Regions from separate parts of the Megasphaera massiliensis genome, predicted to be linked through region 1. Evidence: riboswitches for the same ligand, from Rfam matches in the RefSeq annotation. Region 1 holds a riboswitch; each other region holds the start of a gene.

Region 1 (7,051 bases):
CCTCGTCAGTTTGCTTACAAGATTTCCAAGAAGCTCGAACAGGCCGGATATATTGAAATCATCCGCGGAGCCCAAGGCGGCTGCCGACTGGTGAAAGATTTGCATGAATTGAACCTGATGGACGTTATCACCGTTATGGATCGGGATAACATGATCATCAGCTGCCTCGACGGCAACTTTGAATGCCTGTATCGCCGCCGTCACGGCTCTTGCCCGACCCATGATGCCTATGCAGCCATTCAGGATAAACTGGCGGAAAACTTGGCGGCTATCCCCTTACACACTTTGATCTCTGCTTCGGGGGAAAAAACGGATCCGCTTCCGGCAGAGAAAGCAGAATAACGCCGGACGCCGTTCCGGTTCATCGATAGATAGGAAAGGAATTACCATGAAGAAAAAGCTTTTTTGCGTGACTTGTCTCTTACTTCTCCAGACGGCCTTTTTTGCGGCGCCTGTGTACCAGCCGGTCCAAGCTGCAAAAGGCGGTATTCGCATGTCGGCCCCGCGGTCGGCACCGGCGGTGACGGCTCCCAAAGCGGCGCCTAAGGCCAATACGAATAATAACGCTTCATCGGCACAATCCCAGACTCGCAATCAGACGGCTGCGCCTCGGGCCAACGCCAATACGACAGCCAATCGCTCGTCGGCTTGGGGCGGCGCTATGCGCGGCATCGGCCTCTTTGCCGGGGGCATGTTCCTGGGCAGCATGTTGAGCAGCCTCTTTGGCATGGGGAACTTTGGCTGGGCCGCCGATTTTCTCGGCCTGTTGTTTAATGTAGTACTCATTTATGTGCTGTTTAAGGCCGTGTCGGCTGTGTGGCGGGCCATCCGCGACCGGCGGCATCGATCATAAAAAAGGAAGGGCAGAAGCCCTTCTTTTTTGACTATAATGGGACTGATTCTGTCCCTGGGGTGGCGGGAATGCCTCAGACATGATATGTTCGTAGTATCAGTTAGTAACTATCCCGTCATGCGATTTGTAAAGGAGTAGGTCATGAATAACTATAAAATCATTGCTTGTGATATGGATGAAACGCTGCTCAGCAGCGATGCGACGATTTGTCAGCGCAATATCGAAGCCATTGCCAAGGCTGTCGCAAAGGGCGTCAAATTCGTGCCCTGCACGGGTCGGAGTTTTCGCACCATTGACGGCGTCTTGAAGACACTCCGTCTTTTTGAACAGCCCGACCAGTACGTCATCGGCCTCAATGGCGGCAACATCACGGAAAATAAGGGCAGCCGCTCCCTTTTCTGGGACCCTATTCCCTTTGACCTGGCCGATCAGATTTTTTGCAAGTGTGCTTCCTACGGCCAGTGCCTGCACATCTATACGCGGGACGTCGTCTACATCACCAATATTACGCCTGACGAAGAAGCCTTCCTGAAGGGCCGCATGGCCTACACGCCCTGCGAAGAAACGACCCTCGATTTTATCCGCGGTAAAGAAGAAGTCGGGAAATTGATCCTGACCAATACGGACTACGACTATTTGGAACGAGTTCATGCCGAATTGAAACCCCTCCTCGACGACATTACGGTCAGCTTCTCCAGCAACCGCTACATCGAATTCATGCATAAAGGCGTCAATAAGGGCGCCGGCCTCTTGAAATTGGCCGACATCCTCGGCGTGCGTCCGGAAGAAACGATGGCCATCGGCGACAACATCAACGACATCGACATGCTCAAAGCCGCCGGCCTGTCCGTCGGCGTCCGCAACTTGAATCCGGCCATCCGCCCGTACTGCGACGTCGTGACGGAAGCTACCAACAACGAAGGCGCCGTCGCTGAAGCCGTCGAAAAATACGTATTATAAGGGACAGGTCCCTGCACGCCTTGCGTCAGGGGCCGATTTTCAGTATGATAGATGTAGATTACAGAAAGGAAAAGCTGTCTTATCGGGAATAGGCAGCAGGAACAGGCATATGAACTCTACCGAAGCTATCTTAAAATTACAGAATGGCAGTGACGTCCGCGGCATCGCCGTCGAAGGCGTCCCTGACGAAAAGGTCAACCTGACGCCGGAAGCGGTCAACCGCATTGCCGCCGGCTTTGCCAAATTTTTAGCGCAGAAGCTGGGAAAAAAGGAAGGGGACTTACGCATCGCCGTCGGTCACGACTCGCGCATCTCGGCTGATATGATGAAAGAAGCCGTCTTTGCCGGTCTCCTCGGCCGGGGCGTTTACGTTACGGACTGCGGTCTGGCATCGACGCCGGCCATGTTCATGTCCATCATTTTTGAAGACACGGCCATGGACGGGTCCATCATGATCACGGCCAGCCACTTGCCGTACAATCGAAACGGCCTCAAATTCTTTACCAAGGACGGCGGCCTTGAAAAGAAGGAGGTCAAAGAAGTCCTGACGCTGGCGTCGAACCTTACGGCAACGGCCGTATCGACGGCAGCCATCGCCTCTTTGGACCTCATTGAACGCTACGCCCTCCACCTGCGTCAGAAGATCTGCGCCGGCCTCTGTGCCGGCATGTTCGACCGCCCCTTAGAAGGGATGCACATCGTCGTCGACGCCGGCAACGGCAGCGGCGGTTTCTTTGCGACGAAGGTCTTGGCACCTCTCGGCGCCGATACGACGGGGAGCCAGTTCCTCGAACCGGACGGCCACTTCCCGAACCATATCCCCAATCCGGAAAACAAAGAAGCCATGGCCTCCATCCGGAAAGCCGTCCTCGACAACAAGGCCGACCTGGGCCTCATCTTCGATACCGACGTCGACCGCATGAGCGCCGTCCTGCCCAGTGGGGAAGAAATCAACCGCAACGCCCTCATCGCCATGATGGCTGCCATTTTGGCGCCGGACTATCCGGGCAGTACCATCATTACCGACTCGGTCACGTCCGATGAATTGACGACCTTCCTTCAGGACGAACTGCACCTCGTCCATCATCGTTACATGCGGGGCTATAAGAACGTCATCGACGAATGTATCCGCCTCAACAAGGCCGGCACCGTATCGCCCTTGGCCATCGAAACGTCGGGCCACGGCGCCTTAAGCGAAAATTACTACCTCGACGACGGCGCTTATTTGGCCGTCAAACTCCTCATGGCTGCCGCCAAAGCCAAGAAGGCCGGAAAACCCTTAGGCGACCTCATCAAAGCCCTCGGCCAGCCTGCGGAAGGCGTGGAATATCGCCTTAAGATCACCGGTGACGGCGACGTACAGGCCTACGGGGCTGACGTCCTCAAGGCCTTTGAACAGCGGGCCGAAGAAAAGGGCATTGCCATTGCCAAACCGTCTTATGAAGGCGTCCGCCTCGTATTCGACGGCGGCTGGGCCCTCCTGCGCATGTCCCTCCACGACCCCAATATGCCCCTTAACATCGAAAGCAAGACCGTCGGCGGATGTGAAACCATCGCCAAGACCGTAAAAGGTTTCCTGGCCGGTTTTGACCGCTTAGACATTACCGTCCTTCCGGACTAAGACCGGCGGCGTCTTGTTCCAACGTCCATTCATACCGTACGTAAAAACAGCCCTTGACGACGAGGGCTGTTTTTTTGTATAATAAATGCACAATCATGTGACTGACGGAAGTGGAGTTACCACGGGGAGCATGATTTCTTGAAGCCGACCGTCTGGGCAACTTACCAGCGGAGCGGCCTTTTTTTATGCAGCGGACAAGGAGTGACTACCATGGCAAAGGTATTAAGCGATATCGAAATTGCACAACAGACGACATTAGAACCGATTACGACCATTGCAAAAAAGGTCGGACTGACCGACGACGACTTGGAACTCTACGGGAAATACAAGGCTAAGATTTCCTTTGACGCCATCAAGCGCCTTTCTAAAGAAAAAGACGGCAAACTTGTCTTGGTTACGGCCATTACGCCGACGCCGGCCGGCGAAGGCAAGACCTTAACGACCATTGGTTTGGCACAGGCTTTGAATTACATGGGCCATAAGGCCGTCGTCGCCCTGCGCGAACCCTCTCTGGGCCCTGTCTTTGGCATCAAAGGCGGCGCTGCCGGCGGCGGTTATTCCCAGGTCCTGCCCATGGAAGACATCAACCTCCATTTTACCGGTGACATGCACGCCATTACGGCGGCCAACAACCTTCTGGCAGCGGCCATCGACAACCACGTCCATCAGGGCAACGCCCTTCGCATCGACGTGCGCCGCATCATCTGGAAGCGGGTCATGGATATGAACGACCGGGCCCTTAGAAACCTCGTCGTCGGCATGGGCGGTAAGGTCTGCGGCTTCCCTCGGGAAGACCACTTCATGATCACCGTCGCTTCGGAAATCATGGCTGCTTTATGCTTAGCCCGTGACCTCATGGACCTCAAGAAGCGGATGGGGGACATCACCGTCGCTTATGACCTGGACGGAAATTTGGTTACGGCCCGTCAGCTCGGCGTCGAAGGGGCCATGGCCATCCTCATGAAAGATGCCATCAAACCGAATCTGGTCCAGACCATCGAACATACGCCGGCCCTCGTTCATGGCGGTCCCTTTGCCAACATCGCCCACGGCTGCAACTCCGTCGTCGCCACGAAACTGGCCATGAAGATGGGCGACATCGCCGTTACGGAAGCCGGTTTCGGTGCCGACCTCGGCGCTGAAAAGTTCATGGACATCAAGTGCCGTTTCGCCGGGATCAAACCCGATGCCGTCGTCATCGTCGCTACCGTCCGGGCCCTCAAGATGCACGGCGGCGTCGATAAGAAGAACCTCCAGGAAGAAAACGTCGAAGCCTTGAAGAAAGGCTTTGCCAATCTTGCCAAACACATTGAAAACATGCGCCTCTTCGACGTTCCCGTCGTTGTCGGCATCAATAAATTCATCAGCGATACGGATGCGGAAATCCAGGCCCTGCGCGACCTCTGCGCCGACTACGGCGTCGAAGCAGCCCTCAACAACTGCTGGGCTGAAGGCGGCAAGGGCGGCGTCGAAATGGGCGAAAAGGTCCTCAAGATGCTGGAACAGCCCAAGACGCCGTACAAACCGATCTACGACGTCAACGCCTCCATTCCGGAAAAACTGACGGCCATCGTCCAAAAAGTATACGGCGGCGACGGCGTCGTCTTTGAAGGCAACGCGAAAAAACAGATTCAGGAACTGGAATCCTTCGGTCTCGACCACATGCCGATCTGCGTCGCTAAGACCCAATATTCCCTGTCGGACAATCCGGCCCTCCTCGGTGCTCCCAAAAACTTTACGGTCACCGTCAAAGACGTCCGCGTCTGCACCGGTGCCGGCTTCATCGTCTGCCAGACGAGCAATATCATGACCATGCCGGGCCTGCCGAAGGTCCCGGCGGCCAACCGCATGGACATCGACGAAAACGGCGTCATTACAGGTCTCTTCTAAGATGGATTATACGAAGTTCCAATCGATGCCCCTCGACGAGCTCCTGACCGTTACGGCATCGAAAGAACCTATTCCCGGCGGCGGCGGCATCGCTGCCATGACGGCTGCGTCGGCAGCAGCCTTGGTCGAAATGGTGGCCAACCTGACCATTGGGAAAAAAGGGTATGAAGAAATCGAAAAACTCATGATTTCCATTCGCGATAAGGCCCGGGTGCTGCGGCAGCGGTATCTCGAAGGCATCGCCGAAGACGCGGCGGCCTTCGACAACGTCATCCGTTCTGTCCGCCTGCCCAAGGATACGCCCAATCGGGCGGCCATCGTCCAGCAGGCCTTTAAAGATGCGGCTACGTCGCCCTTTGAGTTGGGGAAGGACATCTTCGCCCTCCTGCAATTAGCGGAACAGGTCGTCCGCTACGGCAACGCCTGGGTCATCACTGACGGGGCCATTGCCGCCATGAACGCCAGAGCCGCCATGAGGTCTGCCTTCTACAGCGTCCGCATCAATCTGCGGTCCATCAAAGACGAAGCCTTCGTAGCCCGGATGATTGCCCAGATTCGCGAAATTGAAGAAAAGGCCGTCATGGTCGAACAGAATGTAGAATACGAATATCGTCAGCGATAATAAAAACAGCATAACCTGAGAGAGACTGTCGTACCCGTGTGCGGCAGCCTCTCTTGTTATATAGGGCAAGATACCGTATAATATAAAGTATACGAAAGGAGAATACAATGTTTGATTTTAATATACTCGCGATTATCGCCGGTATCCCCGGCCTGCTCATTGCCCTGGTCATTCACGAATATGCCCACGCCCAAGTCGCAGACTGGATGGGGGACGATACGCCGCGAATGATGGGGCGCCTGACACTGAATCCCGTAGCTCACATCGATCCGGTAGGACTGATGATGCTCCTCGTAGCCCGCTTTGGCTGGGCGAAACCGGTCATGATCAACCCCGGCAACTTCCGCAACTGGCGGAAAGGGGAGATCTGCGTCGCCTTAGCCGGCCCCGTATCCAACCTGATCACGGGCTTTATCGCCCTCGTCGTCCAGCTGATTTTCGCCAAGCTGAACCTCTTCACCTCGACGGCCCTGCCCATGGTGCTGCAGCTCATCGTCTTGTACAACGTCAACTTCGCTATCTTCAACATGCTGCCCTTGCCGCCCCTCGACGGCTCACGGGTCCTGATGTGCTTTTTGCCGACGGAATGGTCGTATAAGCTGGCTGGCATCGAACGCTACAGCTTCCTGATCCTCATCGCCTTGATGATGACCCCTGTTTTTACGTATATTTTGATTCCCCTGCAGCGCTTGATCTTCACGTTGTTCTCGCTGCTTTTGGCTCCCTTTTGGTAAGGAGGGTTTATGATGATGTATAAGAAAATAATCGCAGCCGGTTTATTGTGGACGGCCCTTACGGCCTCGGCCGGCGCTTTTGACTATAACCAGTCCGTCGATGAAATCGCGGCCAATCCCTTGACGGCCTATCAGACGGTGTACCTCGGCATGCCGAGAGCCGATTTTGACGGCAACTTCTCGGTTTTATCGGATTGGACCTTCTACGGCAGCACCGTGTCCTTCACGGAAAAAGCCGAACGGACGTCGGTCGTCAAGAACGTTTCCGTCACGGAAGGCATTGAAATCTTCTCCGCTGATACGTCGGCCAAAGGCCGGGTCCTTGCCTTTGACAACTATTTCAAGACCAAGGACAAGGCCACGGCCAAGTC
Region 2 (7,051 bases), on a different contig from region 1:
GTCGCATAGGGAATGGCGTGCTGGGCGATGGCGACCGGGTCCTTGCTGCCTTCTTCGGTGTAAACGGGCATATCCAGTTCCTGACCGAGGACCTGCAGTTGGGTGATAGCCGCCGGGCGATAGACGTCGGCTGCTACCATGAGCGGGCTCTTGCCTTGAGACTTCAGTTTTTTGGCGAGCTTGGCTGCCGTCGTCGTCTTACCGGCCCCTTGGAGACCGACGAGCATGATGATCGTCGGCGGTTTCGGCGCAATGGTAATCCGGCTCTGGGTCCCGCCGAGGAGTTCCGTCAATTCATCGCGGACGATTTTGATAACCGTCTGCGACGCATTCAAGCTGCCGAAGACTTCTTCACCGACGGCTTTTTCTTTGACCTTCTTGATGAAGTCTTTGGTGACGGCAAAGTTGACGTCCGCTTCGAGCAGAGCGCGGCGCATCTCTTTCAGCGCTTCACTGACATCCTCTTCAGAAAGCTTCCCTTTGCCGCGAAGCTTTTTAAAGGCCGCCTGGAATCGTTCGGACAGACTTTCAAATGGCATGAGGGGCCTCCTTTTATAAATCTATTTCGTGTAAAAGTTGTTTAGCTCTTTCAATATCGCCGGGTCCTTGACCTTCAAGCAGGCCCTGGACTTCATCGATCTGTTCCCGGACCGCATCGAAGCGGGCCAGCAACTGAAGCCGCTGTTCATAGCTTTCCAGCGAATGGGAAGCGCGCTTGAGCATGTCGTAAGCGCCTTGACGGGAAATCTGCAGTTCTTCCCCGATTTCACTCAAGGACAGGTCCATATCGAAATACATTTCCATACAGCGCCGCTGCTTCTCCGTCAATAACGGCCCGTACAGATCGAGGAGCCGTCCCTTACGGACTACGTCTTCAAGCATGGCTTCACCGCCTTTCAAACAGCGTACTGTGACAGTATACCCGAAAAGGGATGACCTGTCAAGTATTTTTACTTGTCAGATCGACGCGGACGTCGTAAAAAGTACTGCCCCGGCCTTCATCGGTCAAACGCTGGCTGGTAAGGACATTGACCGACGGGCCGCCGTCTTTGACCCGTTCGCGCCACCATACACCTTCACTGACGACCTGGCCCGGTACGGTGCGGTCACTGATGCGGACCGTAAAATCGGCCTGCCCCCGTTTATTGCTGAGGGTCACGGAATCACCGTCAGCAATGCCGTAGCGGTCGGCATCCTCAGGGTGGACGAAGAGGTCCATCGTATGGCTCGCCGTCAGTTCATCCCGTTCATTAAAGGACGAGTCGAGGATGCGCATATCGGCGCCGTTGACGAAGGCCAGTTTTCCCTCATCGGGATCGAGGGGTATATAATCGGGAAGGGCCGGTGTCAGGGCATCGTTTCGAATTTCGATCTTTCCCGACGGCGTCGCAAAAGTCGTCTGATAGTCTTCCGGCATGGGAAGAGGTGTCGGCCGGCCTGAGCGCAGGCAGTCCTGATCGACGGGAAGGGGCCATTTCACCGTCGAGGCCACGAGTTTATCGACAAGGTCCCGTTCCGACTGATTGTAAAAGGGATCGGTAATGCCGAGAGCCTTGGCCAGATCACAGGCAAGACGCCAGTTGGACCGGCTTTCGCCGAGAGGTTCGATGACGGCATAGCTGCACTGGATCGTGTAATTGCCGTAGGAATAATAGGCGTCGTCGTGCTCCAGGGACGTCGTCGCCGGCAGGACGATATCGGCGTAGCGGGCCGTATCGGTCATGAAGCGTTCGTGGACGACGGTAAACAGATCGTCTCGAGAAAGGCCGGCGAGGACTTTATTTTGATCCGGCGCCGTACAGGCCGGGTTCGACGAATAGACGAAGAGGCTCTGGATGCTGTCGTCTTCCGTCAGGGCCTGACCGATACAGCACATGTTGACCAGGCGTCGGCCGGGTTTCTTCCAGTCGGGACGCGTGACGATGCTCTTATCATAGGCCGAAGACGCGCCGGCTGAGGTCAAGATGCCGCCGCCTCGTTTTCCCCAAGCGCCGACGACGGCCGGAAGGCAGGTAATGAGACGCGTCGTCATGGCGCCGTTGCGGTAGCGGGACTGGCCGCTTCCCAGGCGGATGAAAGGCGCTCTGGCTTTGCCGTAGGCCTGAGCCAATTCTTCGACGACAGCTTTCGGGACGCCGGTAATTTTTTCCGTTTCTTCCGGCGTATAACGAGGGATTACTTTTTCTTTCAATTCATCCCAACCGCGGACTTTTTCAGACAGAAAGGCTTCGTCGGTCAAACCGTCGCGGACCAGGACGTTCATCATGCCGAGAGCCAGTGCCCCATCGGTACCGGGCCGAATGGCGATGAAGTGATCGGCCAAATCGGCCGTCTTGGTCCGATACGTATCGATGCACCAAATAGCAGCCCCTTTTTCACGAGCAGCGTCGACGTCGTGCTTGAAGTGGATATTGGTGGCCATCATGTGAATGCTCCACAAGAAGATGGCGTCGCTGTTTTGCGCTTCCTGGGGCGCCGTCGGCAAGGTACCGCCCATGATGTCTTTGAACCCCTGCCCCTTGGCCGGTGCGCAAATCGTCCGGTCGAGTTCCGACGCACCTAGCCGATAAAACAAGCCATGCAGAGCATCGTGCTGGACGATGCCCATGGTGCCGGCGTAGGAGTACGGCAAGATGGCTTCTGGTCCCTCTTCGGCAATAATTTTTTTCCACGAAGCTGCGATTTCAGCTAGGGCCTGATCCCACGAGATGGGCTCAAATTTCCCGCTCCCCTTCGGTCCCGTCCGCTTGAGCGGCGTCGTCAGCCGCCGCGGCGAATAGACCGTCCGTTCATAGTGAGCCATCTTCGGGCATATCGTCCCCCGCGTAAAGGGATGGCTTTCATCGCCCTTCACCGAGACGACGCGACCGTCTTCAACGTCGACCAAGAGGCCGCAGGCGTCGGGACAGTCATAGGGGCAGACCGACCTATATTGTGTCATAGAATTCCCTCCTTATTTATCTATATAATATATGTTCATTATATCGCCGCAGAGGAACCTTGGCAAAATTATCTAAAAAAATGCGATCCCCCCTTCTTCATCATCGAGCATAATGGTACATACAGCAAGGGCCCACGATGACGACGGGAAGTCTCACCATGGGCCCAAATCTGCGAAAACCTATCTTACAGTTGCCGCAAGGGTATTTTGTTTAATGATGGAAGAGGCGCAGGCCGGTCATAGCCATGGCAATTCCATATTTATCGCACGTTTCGATGACATTGTCGTCGCGGATTGAACCACCGGCCTGGGCGATGTAATCGACGCCGCTGCGATGAGCCCGTTCGATGTTATCGCCAAAGGGGAAGAAAGCATCACTGCCAAGGGCTACGCCGTGGAGCTGGGCAATCCAGGCTTTCTTTTCTTCCCGCGTAAGGGGCTGCGGTTTTTCCGTAAAGAGATCCTGCCAGATACCGTCAGCCAAGACGTCTTCGTAATCGTCGGAGATGTAGACGTCGATGGCATTGTCCCGGTTCGGACGACGGACGTCGTCGCGGAAGGGCAGGTTCAAGACTTTCGGGTTCTGACGGAGCCACCATACGTCGGCCTTATTGCCGGCCAGACGGGTGCAGTGGACGCGGGACTGCTGACCAGCGCCGACACCGATGGTCATGCCGTCTTTTACGTAGCAGACGGAGTTGGACTGGGTGTATTTTAAGGTAATGAGGGCGATGATGAGATCGCGCTGAGCGGCCGCCGGGATGTCCTTGTTCTGCGTCGGGATGTTCTGCAGCATATCGGCCGTGATCTTGGCTTCATTTCGTTCCTGTTCAAAGGTGACGCCGTAGACTTCTTTCGATTCGACAGGCTGGGGCTTGTAATCGGCATTGATCTGAAGGACGCAGTAATTGCCCTTTTTCTTAGTCTTTAAAATAGCCAGGGCTTCGTCGCTGTAGCCGGGCGCAATGACGCCGTCCGATACTTCGCGCTTCAAGAGGGTTGCCGTTTCGACGTCGCAGACATCGGAGAGGGCAACGAAATCGCCGTAAGAACTCATGCGATCGGCACCGCGGGCGCAGGCATAGGCCGTAGCCAAGGGCGACAAGGGCAGATCATCGACCCAATATATCTTCTTCAGGGTATCACTCATCTCCGTGGCAACGGCGGCGCCGGCCGGGCTGACGTGCTTGAAGGAAGCCGCTGCCGGAAGGCCTGTCGCTTCTTTCAATTCCTTGACCAACTGATAGCTGTTAAAGGCGTCGAGCAAATTAATATAGCCGGGACGGCCGCAAAGGACCGTAAAAGGAAGGGCGCTGCCATCCTTCATATAGACCCGGGACGACGACTGGTTCGGGTTGCAGCCGTATTTTAATTTCAGTTCGTTCATCGTGATACCTCCTGATAGACCCAAAATAAAAAAATACCGACACTTCTGGAACGTTTCGCCCAGACGGTCGGCTCTTATGAATCATGCTCCCCGTGGTAACTCCACTTCCGTCAGTCACATGCTTCACCTTATTATACCGTCCGCCGATTCAGGCTGTCAAGAAAAAGGAGCTGCCGTCAGCAGCCCCTTTCAGGTCGTACCCTCTATGATTCCTCTTCCGGAGGCTGCGGCGAAATGTCGCGCACGGTAATCTTGAGGATTTCCACAGCCATGCCCGTCGTATATTCCACTTCGTGCTGGATATCGCGGCGGATACGGCTCATGAGTTTCTTTATATTTTCTCCGTAGGCAATGGTCAGGGACAAGATAATAGCCAGACCGTTGCGCGTCGAGTTATAGTTGATAGCCACCTTCAGTCGGTTGATCTTGGTCACGCCTTCATTTTGACTCAAAGCATGGCGGACCAGGCTTTCAAGGACGTCGTTGGAAAACGTCAGTTTCCCATAATAACTGAAGATGGGACGAACGACGGAACGCTCGAAGGGCGACAATTTCTTGCCGTTGTTGTCATAAAAGAAAGAACGGATCGAATCCAGCAGATAGCCGCGAAAATGGGGTTTCAGCTCCATCGTCGGCACGGGGATGATATGCGTTCCCTCTTTGATGCGGATACTTTGAGCCTTTTCGATTTCCTCCGAGCACGAGACGTCTTCGATACGGATGAACCGCGCCGGTTCCGGAAGCTCGAGGGCTTCGCAGATGCGGTGAATCATGTGCCGCGACGTTCCCAGGATGAGCAGTTTTTCAGGAGCTGCTTTGGCTAAGGCTGCCTTCATGGCAGCGGCGTCGTCCGGGTTATTGAATACGGCGCGGCGCACAGCCTTGAGGCGATTCGTTTCGTCCTTGGCCGACCGGCCGGCAACGATGCGGTTGTGATCGATAAGGAGTCCGTCATCAATGATGGTCTGAATATCGTAATCGTAGGCGACGACCAGGGCATGGTGGCTCTTCCCCGTCCCGCTGGCGCCGATAAAACCGACAACTTCCATGTCTGTCACCTGCCTTTATTAGGGTACGTGAGACAACAAAGCCTGTACCTTTTCAGCATCGACGGTAAAGATGCCGAGCTTTTCTGGGAAACGGCCGACGGTCCCGTGAAAATCAGAGCCGCCGCTGATATACCAATTGCGTTTTTTGGCTAATTCCAAAAATTCGTCGAAACGGCCGCGGTTCTTTGGATGATAGACTTCGACACCGTCGAAATCATGGGTCAGGACTTCATCCAAGGTCCGCTTCAAGAGGCCCGGATGGGCTAAGACGGCCAGTCCCCCGACCTTGCGGATGAGGGCCACACATTCATCGATGGTCCGCCGCGTATAGGGCACATAGAGGGGGCCGCCATGATACAGAACCTTGTCAAAGACCGTCTTTACATCAGGGAAATAGCCCTTTTCGACGAGCATGCGGGCAATATGGGGACGGCCGATGGTACCGCCCTTATGAACCATGTCTTCGACGACCTTGCGGTCGATGTCATAGCCGTTTTTCAGGCAGCGGTCGACGATTTCCATGGCCCGGTCAAAGCGCCGCTGCTTGAACTCGCGGCAGTATTCCTGCATGGCTTCATCGTCGGGATTGATCCCGTAGCCTAAAATATGGACATCTTCGCCGTCGTATTCAGAGCTTATTTCAATGGCCCGAATGATGCGGACGCCCGGATTCAGCTCATGACTGCCGTCGTAGGCAGCCACCGTATCGTGGTCCGAAATAGCGATGACGTCGAGCCCGGCATCGACGGCCATCTTGGTCAGCTGTTCCGGCGTATAGACACCGTCCGAGCAGGTTGTATGCATATGAAGATCGACTATCACGGTACACCTCCCTGCAGTAAGTGCAGAATCGATTTAATGCCGACGCCCGTGGCGCCGACAAATCCCGTTTCATCGGCCTTTTCCCGGAAAGCAGGACCGGCGATGTCGAGGTGGATCCACGGCGTCCCGTCCTTTACGAACTGCTTCAAGAAGAGACCGGCCGTAATCGCCCCGGCTTCAGGACCGCCGACGTTCTTCATGTCGGCTACACTGCTTTTCAAAAGGCTTTCATATTCTTCATCAGCCGGCAGCTGCCAAATCTTTTCATGGGCTTCCGTCGCGACTTTAAAGAAGCGGTTCATCCATTCCTGATCGTTTCCGACCATGCCCGTCCGCACCGATCCCAAGGCCGTCACACAAGCCCCGGTCAGGGTCGCCAGGTCGATGAGGCGCGTCGCCCCTTTTTCCTGAGCATAGGTCAAGGCGTCGGCCAAAATGAGCCGCCCTTCGGCATCGGTATTCTTGACTTCAACGGTCTTGCCGTTATACATGGTCAAGATGTCGTCGACGTGATAGGCCATGCCGGAAGGAATATTTTCAACGAGGGGCAAAACGGCCAGCACATTGACGGGATAGCGAAGCAGCATGAGGGCCCGAATGACACCGACAGCAGCAGCCGCCCCGGCCATATCGCTTTTCATAAATTCCAGGCCCTTGTGGCTCTTTAAGGAGAGACCGCCGCTGTCATAGGTAACGCCCTTGCCGACGATGCCCAGGACTTCCCGGCTGTTAGGATCGCCCTGATAGGCAATGGATACCAGCTGGGGCGGATTCATGCTGCCCTTGCCGACGGCGACGATACCGCCCATGTGGCGTTTTTCCAAGGCCCATTTATTCAGCGATTCAATGAGG
Region 3 (7,051 bases), on a different contig from region 1:
CGAGGACGAAACCGAGGACGATACGGCTCGACGTCGTCATACTGTTGAGGCTGTCGAACAACCAGGTATTAAAGATAGCCGTCGGCGGGTTGATGACAAAGGTCATGATAAGGCCGATGAGAACCAGACCTAACACCGGATAAAAGAGGATGGGCTTCGTGCCTTCCAGGGATTCCGGCAGGACCGACAAGACTTTTTTCAATAAAAGAACCAAGTAACCGGCAATGAAGCCTGCAAAGAGAGCGCCAAAGAAACCGGATCCGCCCGTTGTCGCCAGGAACCCGCCGACGATACCGGGCATCAGAGCCGGTCGTTCGCCGATACTCATGGCAATGTATCCGGCCAGGATAGGCATCATCATGCTGAAGGACAGACCGCCGATATTTTTCAATAAGGCGGCGACAGGCGTCCCACTACCGAAGTTTGCCGCACCGGCATTGTCCATATCAAAGAGGAAGGCCAAGGCGATGAGAATACCGCCGCCGATAACGAAGGGCAGCATATGGGATACGCCATTCATCAAATGCTTATAAATCTGGCGGCCGACGCTTTCCTTTTCGGCACTTTCAAGAGCTACCGATTCAGAAGACGATTCCGATCCCTGATAAACGGGAGCTTTGCCGTCGAGGACTGTCTGAATCAATTCTTCCGGGATCTTAATGCCGTTGGCAACTTTGGTGAAGATGACCTTTTTGCCGGCAAAGCGCTGGACCGGTACGTCTTTATCGACGGCGACGATGACGCCGACAGCCCGCTTGATATCGGCTTCGGTCAGGTGATTTTTAACCCCGCCGGAACCATTGGTTTCGACTTTGATGTCGACGCCCATGGCAGCGGCCTTATTTTCCAACGCTTCGGCAGCCATATAAGTATGGGCAATGCCCGTCGGGCAAGCCGTAACGCCGACGATGAAGGGTCGTTCGGATGGAGCCGCTTCTACGGCCGGTGCTTCTTCCGCAGCGGCTTCAGCGGCCGCTTCTGCGGCTTCGGCTTCAATCTGTTCGGCTTCGGCCTTATCGATCGTCGCAAGGTATTCTTCCGGCGTCTTAGCCTGCATCAAGGCATTGCGAAAATCATCATCCATCAGCATACGGCTCAAACGGCTCAATACTTCCAAGTGGACGTCTGCACCGCCGGCCGGGGCTGCAATCATGAAAAACAGATGAGCCGGTTCGTCGTCGAGGCTTTCGTAATCGACGCCGTCACGAACGATCATCGAGGCCAGCCCCGGTTCGTTTACGGCTTCCGTCTTGGCATGAGGAATGGCAATGCCTTCGCCGATACCCGTGCTGCCTTCGGCTTCACGAGCCAGAACACGTTCTTTGTACAGCTCTTTGTCATTCAAATTACCGCCGGCATCCATGAGGTCGACGAGGTGGCCAATGGCCGCTGTCTTATCGGCAACAGCGGCATTAAGGTCAATGCTCTGCTTCTTGAGTAAATCTACAATACGCATCTACATCACTCCTTCTCGATTTAATTCTCTATACCATTCAATTCTCTAATACAAAAAGTACAAATTCACTTATAACTGGGAATAAATGTCCCGAATCTGGGATTCCGTTGCCAGCCATTCATTAAAGGCCGAAGCACTGCCGGCGCTGATACCCATCTTCAAAGCTTCATTGAGGTCTCCCTTAGCCGATTCAAAACCGGCCAGGAATCCGGCGACCATACTGTCTCCGGCACCGACAGAGTTGACCAGTGTGCCCTTCGGGGACGGACGGCGGTATACTTTTCCGTCTTCGCCGAGAAGAAGCGCACCGTCTCCCCCGAGAGAAACGAGGACGTTGCGGGCCCCCATAGCCTGCAGCTGTTTAGCGCAGACGATGATTTCATCATCCGTCTTGAGATCGACGCTGAACAGTTCGCCTAATTCAAAATTATTGGGCTTAATGAGGAATGGTTTATATTTAATGACATTTTTCAATAAGTCGCCTGTAGCATCGACGACGACGCGAATATCCCGGCCTTGAAGGCGCTTCAAGATCTGTTCATAGATATCGTCTGGAATATCACTGGGAATACTGCCGGCCAAGACCAATGTATCACCATCCGCAATGGCATCGATTTGCGCCAAAAGGGCATTGAGCTTATCTTCAGGAATATTCGGACCCATGCCGTTAACAGCCGTTTCGTCATCGGCACTGACCTTGAGGTTAATGCGCGAGCATCCTTCATCGAGGAGGATAAAATCCGTATCCCCGCCGTTTTCTTTAGCCAGGCGTTCGATTTCCTTACCCGTAAAGCCGGCCACAAAGCCCAGCATCTTAGACGGGATGTGAAGGTTGCCGAGAACGAGGGATACATTGATGCCCTTGCCACCGGGATAAATCATTTCTTGCTCTGCCCGATTGATATCACCGGCTGTAAACTTCTTCATATGGACAACATAATCTAAGGATGGGTTGAACGTAACTGTATAAATCACAGGATATGCACCTCCGTAATTTGCTGATACGGTTTGTAATCGAGGCTGTCATCGTCCCGCGCCGTAATCAGCGTAACCATTGACAATTCTGCAAATGTAATATGTGAAGATAAGCCGAACTTACTGGAATCGGCCAAGACAAAGCGATCCAAGCACTGCCCCAAAGCGGCTCTTTTACAAACGGCCTCTTCATCATCGGGCGTCGTGCAGCCGGAATGGACTGCAATGCCGTTGGCACCAAAAAATCCTTTGGTAAAATGGTATCGGCCAATCATGTCTCTCATTTCACTGCCGACGATGGCTTCCGTATCGCCCTTCACTCGTCCGGGAACGATATAGACCCTGCCGCCGATGCGGCCTAATTTCTGTGCCAAGGGAATACTGTTCGTAACAAATGTCGCTTCTGAACCGGCCAGGAACTCGACGAGCTGTTCCGTCGTCGAACCGGCATCGAGATATACAAAGTCCTCTTTATGAATCAGTCGGGCTGCATACTGAGCAATACGCCGCTTTTCACTCATATGAATAGAATATTTATCCTGCAAATTCTCCATATCCGCTTCATATAAAGAATCGTCTCGAAGCGTCGTCGCTCCGCCATGAACACGGCGCAGGCGGCCTTCCCGATCAAGGGTCAGTAAATCCCTTCGGACTGTCGATTCCGAGATGTTCAAAAAACTAACTAAATCCTGAACAGATACGGCTCCGCTCGTATTGACGAGTCGCATTATTTTTTCATGTCTTTCTTCAGTCAGCATCGCATCACTTCCTTTTCCAGCCTCCTCTCGCCATATTATATCGTTAATTTCATTCATTTTCAATCAAATACAACCATTATAATCAAAAAGCAATCAAATTCGTTCATTTATGTGCTCAGCTCATTCAAGTGATTTTATTCACATAGAAATAAAAAAAAGAAGGAAACTGTCATATAAGGGACAATTTCCTTCCATGAACTTCCATAACCCGATGATGAATCGGTCGGGTCAATCATTTCTATTTAAGAAAGCACTTACATACCGGTACTCCGAGACGGCTGGGCCGTCGTTTCAATTCCGTGACGGGTCTGGTATTTCAAGAATGCCATCAGTACCAAAGCCACTACGAAGGCTCCGACGAAGAAGTACAGCGTCGTAGCGTAGCTGTTCGTCGTTTCTTTGATGATCGATACCAAGACCGGACCGGCAACGCCGGCAGCCCCCCAAGCCGTCAGGATACGGCCGTGAATGGCGCTGAGATACTTGGTCCCAAAAAGGTCGCTGAGGTAAGCCGGCATGCAGGAAAAACCGCCGCCATAGCAAGTAATGATGAGCAGGAGGAGGATTTGGAAGCTGAAAGCGCTGGTTACATTGGCAAGCTGCCAGAAGGCCAGGATTTCAATGGCGAAGAATAAGACATATGTCGACGAACGGCCGATATAGTCGGAAACGGTAGCCCAAGCAATGCGGCCGGCACCGTTCAAGAGACCGATGAGGCCGACCATAGAAGCTGCTGCCATGGGAGACATGCCGACGACATCCTGGGCCATGGGAGAAGCGACGGCCAAGAGGGCGATGCCGCAGGTAATGTTCGTAAAGAAGAGCCACCAAATGGCGTAGAACTGCCACGTTTTCATGGAGTCGCGAACGGTAAACTGAGGCTGTGCATCGGCATATTCAACGTTCGATTTCTTTTCAGCAGCCGCTGCCGAATCTTCTTCGGGAGGCGCTAAATATAAGGAAGAGGCCGTCATAATGACCATATATACAATACCGAGGATGATGAAATTAGCCACCAGACCAAAAGACTGAACCAGAATTTGCATGGCAGGACCTGCAATCAAGCTGGCAAAACCGAAGCCCATGATAGCCAAACCCGTTGCAAAGCCGCGGTTTTCAGGGAACCACTTAACCAACGTCGATACCGGCGTAATGTAGCCCGTCCCCAGGCCGATGCCGCCGATGACGCCGTAGAACAAGTAGAGCATGGGCAGGCTGTGCAGGTAGAGGGCAGCTGCCGTACCGAACATAGCCAAGACGAAGAAGGTCATCGACAAGAGCCCGGATTTGCGAGGTCCGATTTTTTGAACAAAACTGCCCAAGAAACCGGCCGACAATCCGAGGAATAAAATAGCTAAAGAAAAAGTCCACGTCGTTTCCTGCAGGCTAAAGCCCATAGCTTCCATGATCGGCTTGGTCAAAACGCTCCAAGCGTAGACACTGCCGATACAAATATGGAGGCCGATAGCCGACAAAGCGATGAGCCAACGATTTCTTTTCATGATCCATTATCTCCTTCCAGGTAGGGAGCCAAGAGGTCTGAAAAAAAATATACCGACCCCCGGGCCCAAGAATATGTTAGTAGCATACACTTGCCCAGACGGTCGGCATGAAATGGCTTCGTACAGTTCACGTGGTTGCTCCACTTGAATCCGTCAGTCCTGTACGAATCTGCTGATGTTATTATACGAATATTGATTTATTTTGTCAATATCAAATTTTAAGCGGCCGGAGAAAAAGGAACGTAATCCTTCGATTCCTGTGACTGGCCGGCAGCTTTTTGTGTCGTTGCTGCACTCGACGATTGTTCCTGCCCCTGCTGAGCGGCTAATTCAGCAGCCTGCTGCTGCTTTTCCTGAATATCCGATAAGGTCTGGCCTGCCGGTGCATGGCGCACGATGTAGACATTTTCTGCCGGTTCCGCATCTTTCAGAGCCGAAAAAGCGTAGGTCATCAGTTTCTGGGCATCGCCATAGCGGTCACTCGAATTCATGATCGATGCGATGACCGTCCGACCGTCTCTCGTTGCCGAAACGACAAGACAAGGACCACCGGCATTGGTCGTACCGGTCTTGATGCCGTTGGCGCCGGAAAAGCCGCTGGTCAAAAACTCGTTGGTCGACGTGCAGTGCTTAAATCCGCCGTCCATATAGGGCATGTCGAATTCGCTTCGGCTGACCATATCCTGAAATTCAGGAATCTTCATGCCATAGGCAGCGATAACAGCCATGTCGCGAGCCGTCGAGTAATGGTTCGTATCGGGAAGGCCGTGAGGATTGGCAAAGTGCGTATGAGAAGCGCCTAAAGCAGCTGCTTTTTCATTCATCTTGGCGACAAAATCAGATTCTGTCGGCGTCACCGTTTCGGCGACGGCAACGGCCGCATCACAGCCCGATACGAGCATCATGCCGGTCATGCCATTACTGAGGGTAATCTGATCGCCCGGTTTGATGCCGAGGACCGAAGCATCACTTTCGATGTCATAGATATCATTCGTAATATTAAGGGGTTTATCCATCAGATTTTGACTCTTCCCGAGCTCAATGCCGAGGATGGCCGTCATAATTTTCGTCGTACTGCCGGGATAGGCCAGGTCATCGGCATTTTTCGCATAGAGTTCATCCCCCGTATCGGCATCCATGACATAGGCTGCATGAGCCTCGATATCCGGTTTCTGCAGTTCATCGGCAAAGACCGGCGCTGCCATCGTCATACAGGCAGCAGCAGCCAAACAAATCATTTTTTTCAAAGACATAATTGCACCTCTCCTTTATAAAGGATTTTTTACAGCCATTTTCGGCTTGCGCGGATATTTTTTAGGACTTTCGCCAGTCTTTTGAATATAGATGACGGCCCGCACCTCATCGAGTCCCGGAAGCTGAACGGCCTTCACATGGTCCACCGTACCGCCTAAAATCTTCAAGGCCTTTTCAGCTTCTTTCAGTTCGTCCTCATACTGGGCGCCCTTTAAAGAAATGAAATAACCGTCCTGTTTGACATAGGGCAGAGCCCATTCGGCCAGAATATTTAAACGAGCCACGGCTCGGCTGGTCACGACGTCAAAGGCACTGCGGTAGATAGGCTGATGGGCCGCCTCTTCGGCCCGACCGTGAAGGAAATCGGCAGTAAGTCCCAATTGATCGACCAAGTTCTGCAAAAAAGTAAGTCTCTTTTGCAGGGAGTCAAAAAAGGTAACCTTCAAATCCGGGCGATAGATGAGCAGGGGCAGGCCGGGAAAACCGGCGCCGGTTCCCAAATCAAGAACGGACGCCCCCGGCGTAAAGCAATCCGCTTCATAACAGGAAAGACTGTCGGCCATGTGTTTTATCGCTACTTCTTTAGGCTCGGTAATGGCCGTCAGGTTCATGACCTTATTGGTTTCAATTAATTGTTCATGAAAGACGTCGAATTGGCGGAGCTGTTCCTCCGTAACCGAAAGTCCCATGGCTGTAAGAGCCGATTGTAATTCACTGCCAAACATATCACTTATCCCCCCGGTTGTGTTGTTCCAAGAGAATCAGAAGGGCCGTAATATCGGCCGGTGAAACGCCGGAAATACGGCTGGCCTGACCTAAGGACAAGGGGCGGATTTCATCGAGCTTCTGCCGCGCTTCGGCAGACAAAGTGTCGATGTCGGCATAGACGATGTCTTTGGGCATTTTCTTCTTTTCCAGACGGTTCATCTTATCGACCTGTTCCATCTGACGGCTGATGTAGCCTTCGTACTTAATCATGATTTCGATTTCTTCCTCAACGTCTTCCGCTAAGTCCGGCAAGTCAAAGACAGTCTGTAGGGACGCATAGGTCACGTCATCACGACGAAGAAGGTCATAGGCTGTGAGGGCCGTATGGATAGGCGCTG

What was found. Region 1 has a riboswitch for ZMP and ZTP ahead of UCI88_RS05345 (formate--tetrahydrofolate ligase). Riboswitches for the same ligand answer to the same signal wherever they lie in the genome.
Region 2: another riboswitch for ZMP and ZTP. It lies ahead of UCI88_RS02160 (phosphoribosylaminoimidazolecarboxamide formyltransferase); the one in region 1 lies ahead of UCI88_RS05345 (formate--tetrahydrofolate ligase).
Region 3: another riboswitch for ZMP and ZTP. It lies ahead of UCI88_RS04135 (L-lactate MFS transporter); the one in region 1 lies ahead of UCI88_RS05345 (formate--tetrahydrofolate ligase).

What each region holds. Positions count from the first base shown of each region.
Region 1 covers NZ_JAXIXE010000027.1:102,423-109,473, forward strand. Annotated here, with positions in the region: gene UCI88_RS05325 (RrF2 family transcriptional regulator) at 1-342, shown strand, start outside; gene UCI88_RS05330 (DUF2076 domain-containing protein) at 389-853, shown strand; gene UCI88_RS05335 (Cof-type HAD-IIB family hydrolase) at 995-1,813, shown strand; gene UCI88_RS05340 (phosphohexomutase domain-containing protein) at 1,923-3,434, shown strand; ZMP/ZTP riboswitch at 3,522-3,599, shown strand; gene UCI88_RS05345 (formate--tetrahydrofolate ligase) at 3,645-5,324, shown strand; gene UCI88_RS05350 (cyclodeaminase/cyclohydrolase family protein) at 5,326-5,946, shown strand; gene UCI88_RS05355 (site-2 protease family protein) at 6,054-6,680, shown strand; gene UCI88_RS05360 (hypothetical protein) at 6,690-7,051, shown strand, end outside.
Region 2 covers NZ_JAXIXE010000014.1:25,673-32,723, forward strand. Annotated here, with positions in the region: gene ffh (signal recognition particle protein) at 1-539, opposite strand, end outside; gene ylxM (YlxM family DNA-binding protein) at 553-882, opposite strand; gene UCI88_RS02155 (molybdopterin-containing oxidoreductase family protein) at 941-2,941, opposite strand; gene UCI88_RS02160 (phosphoribosylaminoimidazolecarboxamide formyltransferase) at 3,153-4,328, opposite strand; ZMP/ZTP riboswitch at 4,379-4,456, opposite strand; gene UCI88_RS02165 (Asp23/Gls24 family envelope stress response protein) at 4,532-5,377, opposite strand; gene UCI88_RS02170 (PHP domain-containing protein) at 5,396-6,199, opposite strand; gene UCI88_RS02175 (leucyl aminopeptidase) at 6,196-7,051, opposite strand, start outside.
Region 3 covers NZ_JAXIXE010000018.1:28,841-35,891, forward strand. Annotated here, with positions in the region: gene UCI88_RS04120 (PTS fructose transporter subunit IIABC) at 1-1,456, opposite strand, end outside; gene pfkB (1-phosphofructokinase) at 1,526-2,431, opposite strand; gene UCI88_RS04130 (DeoR/GlpR family DNA-binding transcription regulator) at 2,428-3,189, opposite strand; gene UCI88_RS04135 (L-lactate MFS transporter) at 3,444-4,691, opposite strand; ZMP/ZTP riboswitch at 4,777-4,862, opposite strand; gene UCI88_RS04140 (D-alanyl-D-alanine carboxypeptidase family protein) at 4,910-5,944, opposite strand; gene rsmG (16S rRNA (guanine(527)-N(7))-methyltransferase RsmG) at 5,960-6,670, opposite strand; gene mnmG (tRNA uridine-5-carboxymethylaminomethyl(34) synthesis enzyme MnmG) at 6,672-7,051, opposite strand, start outside.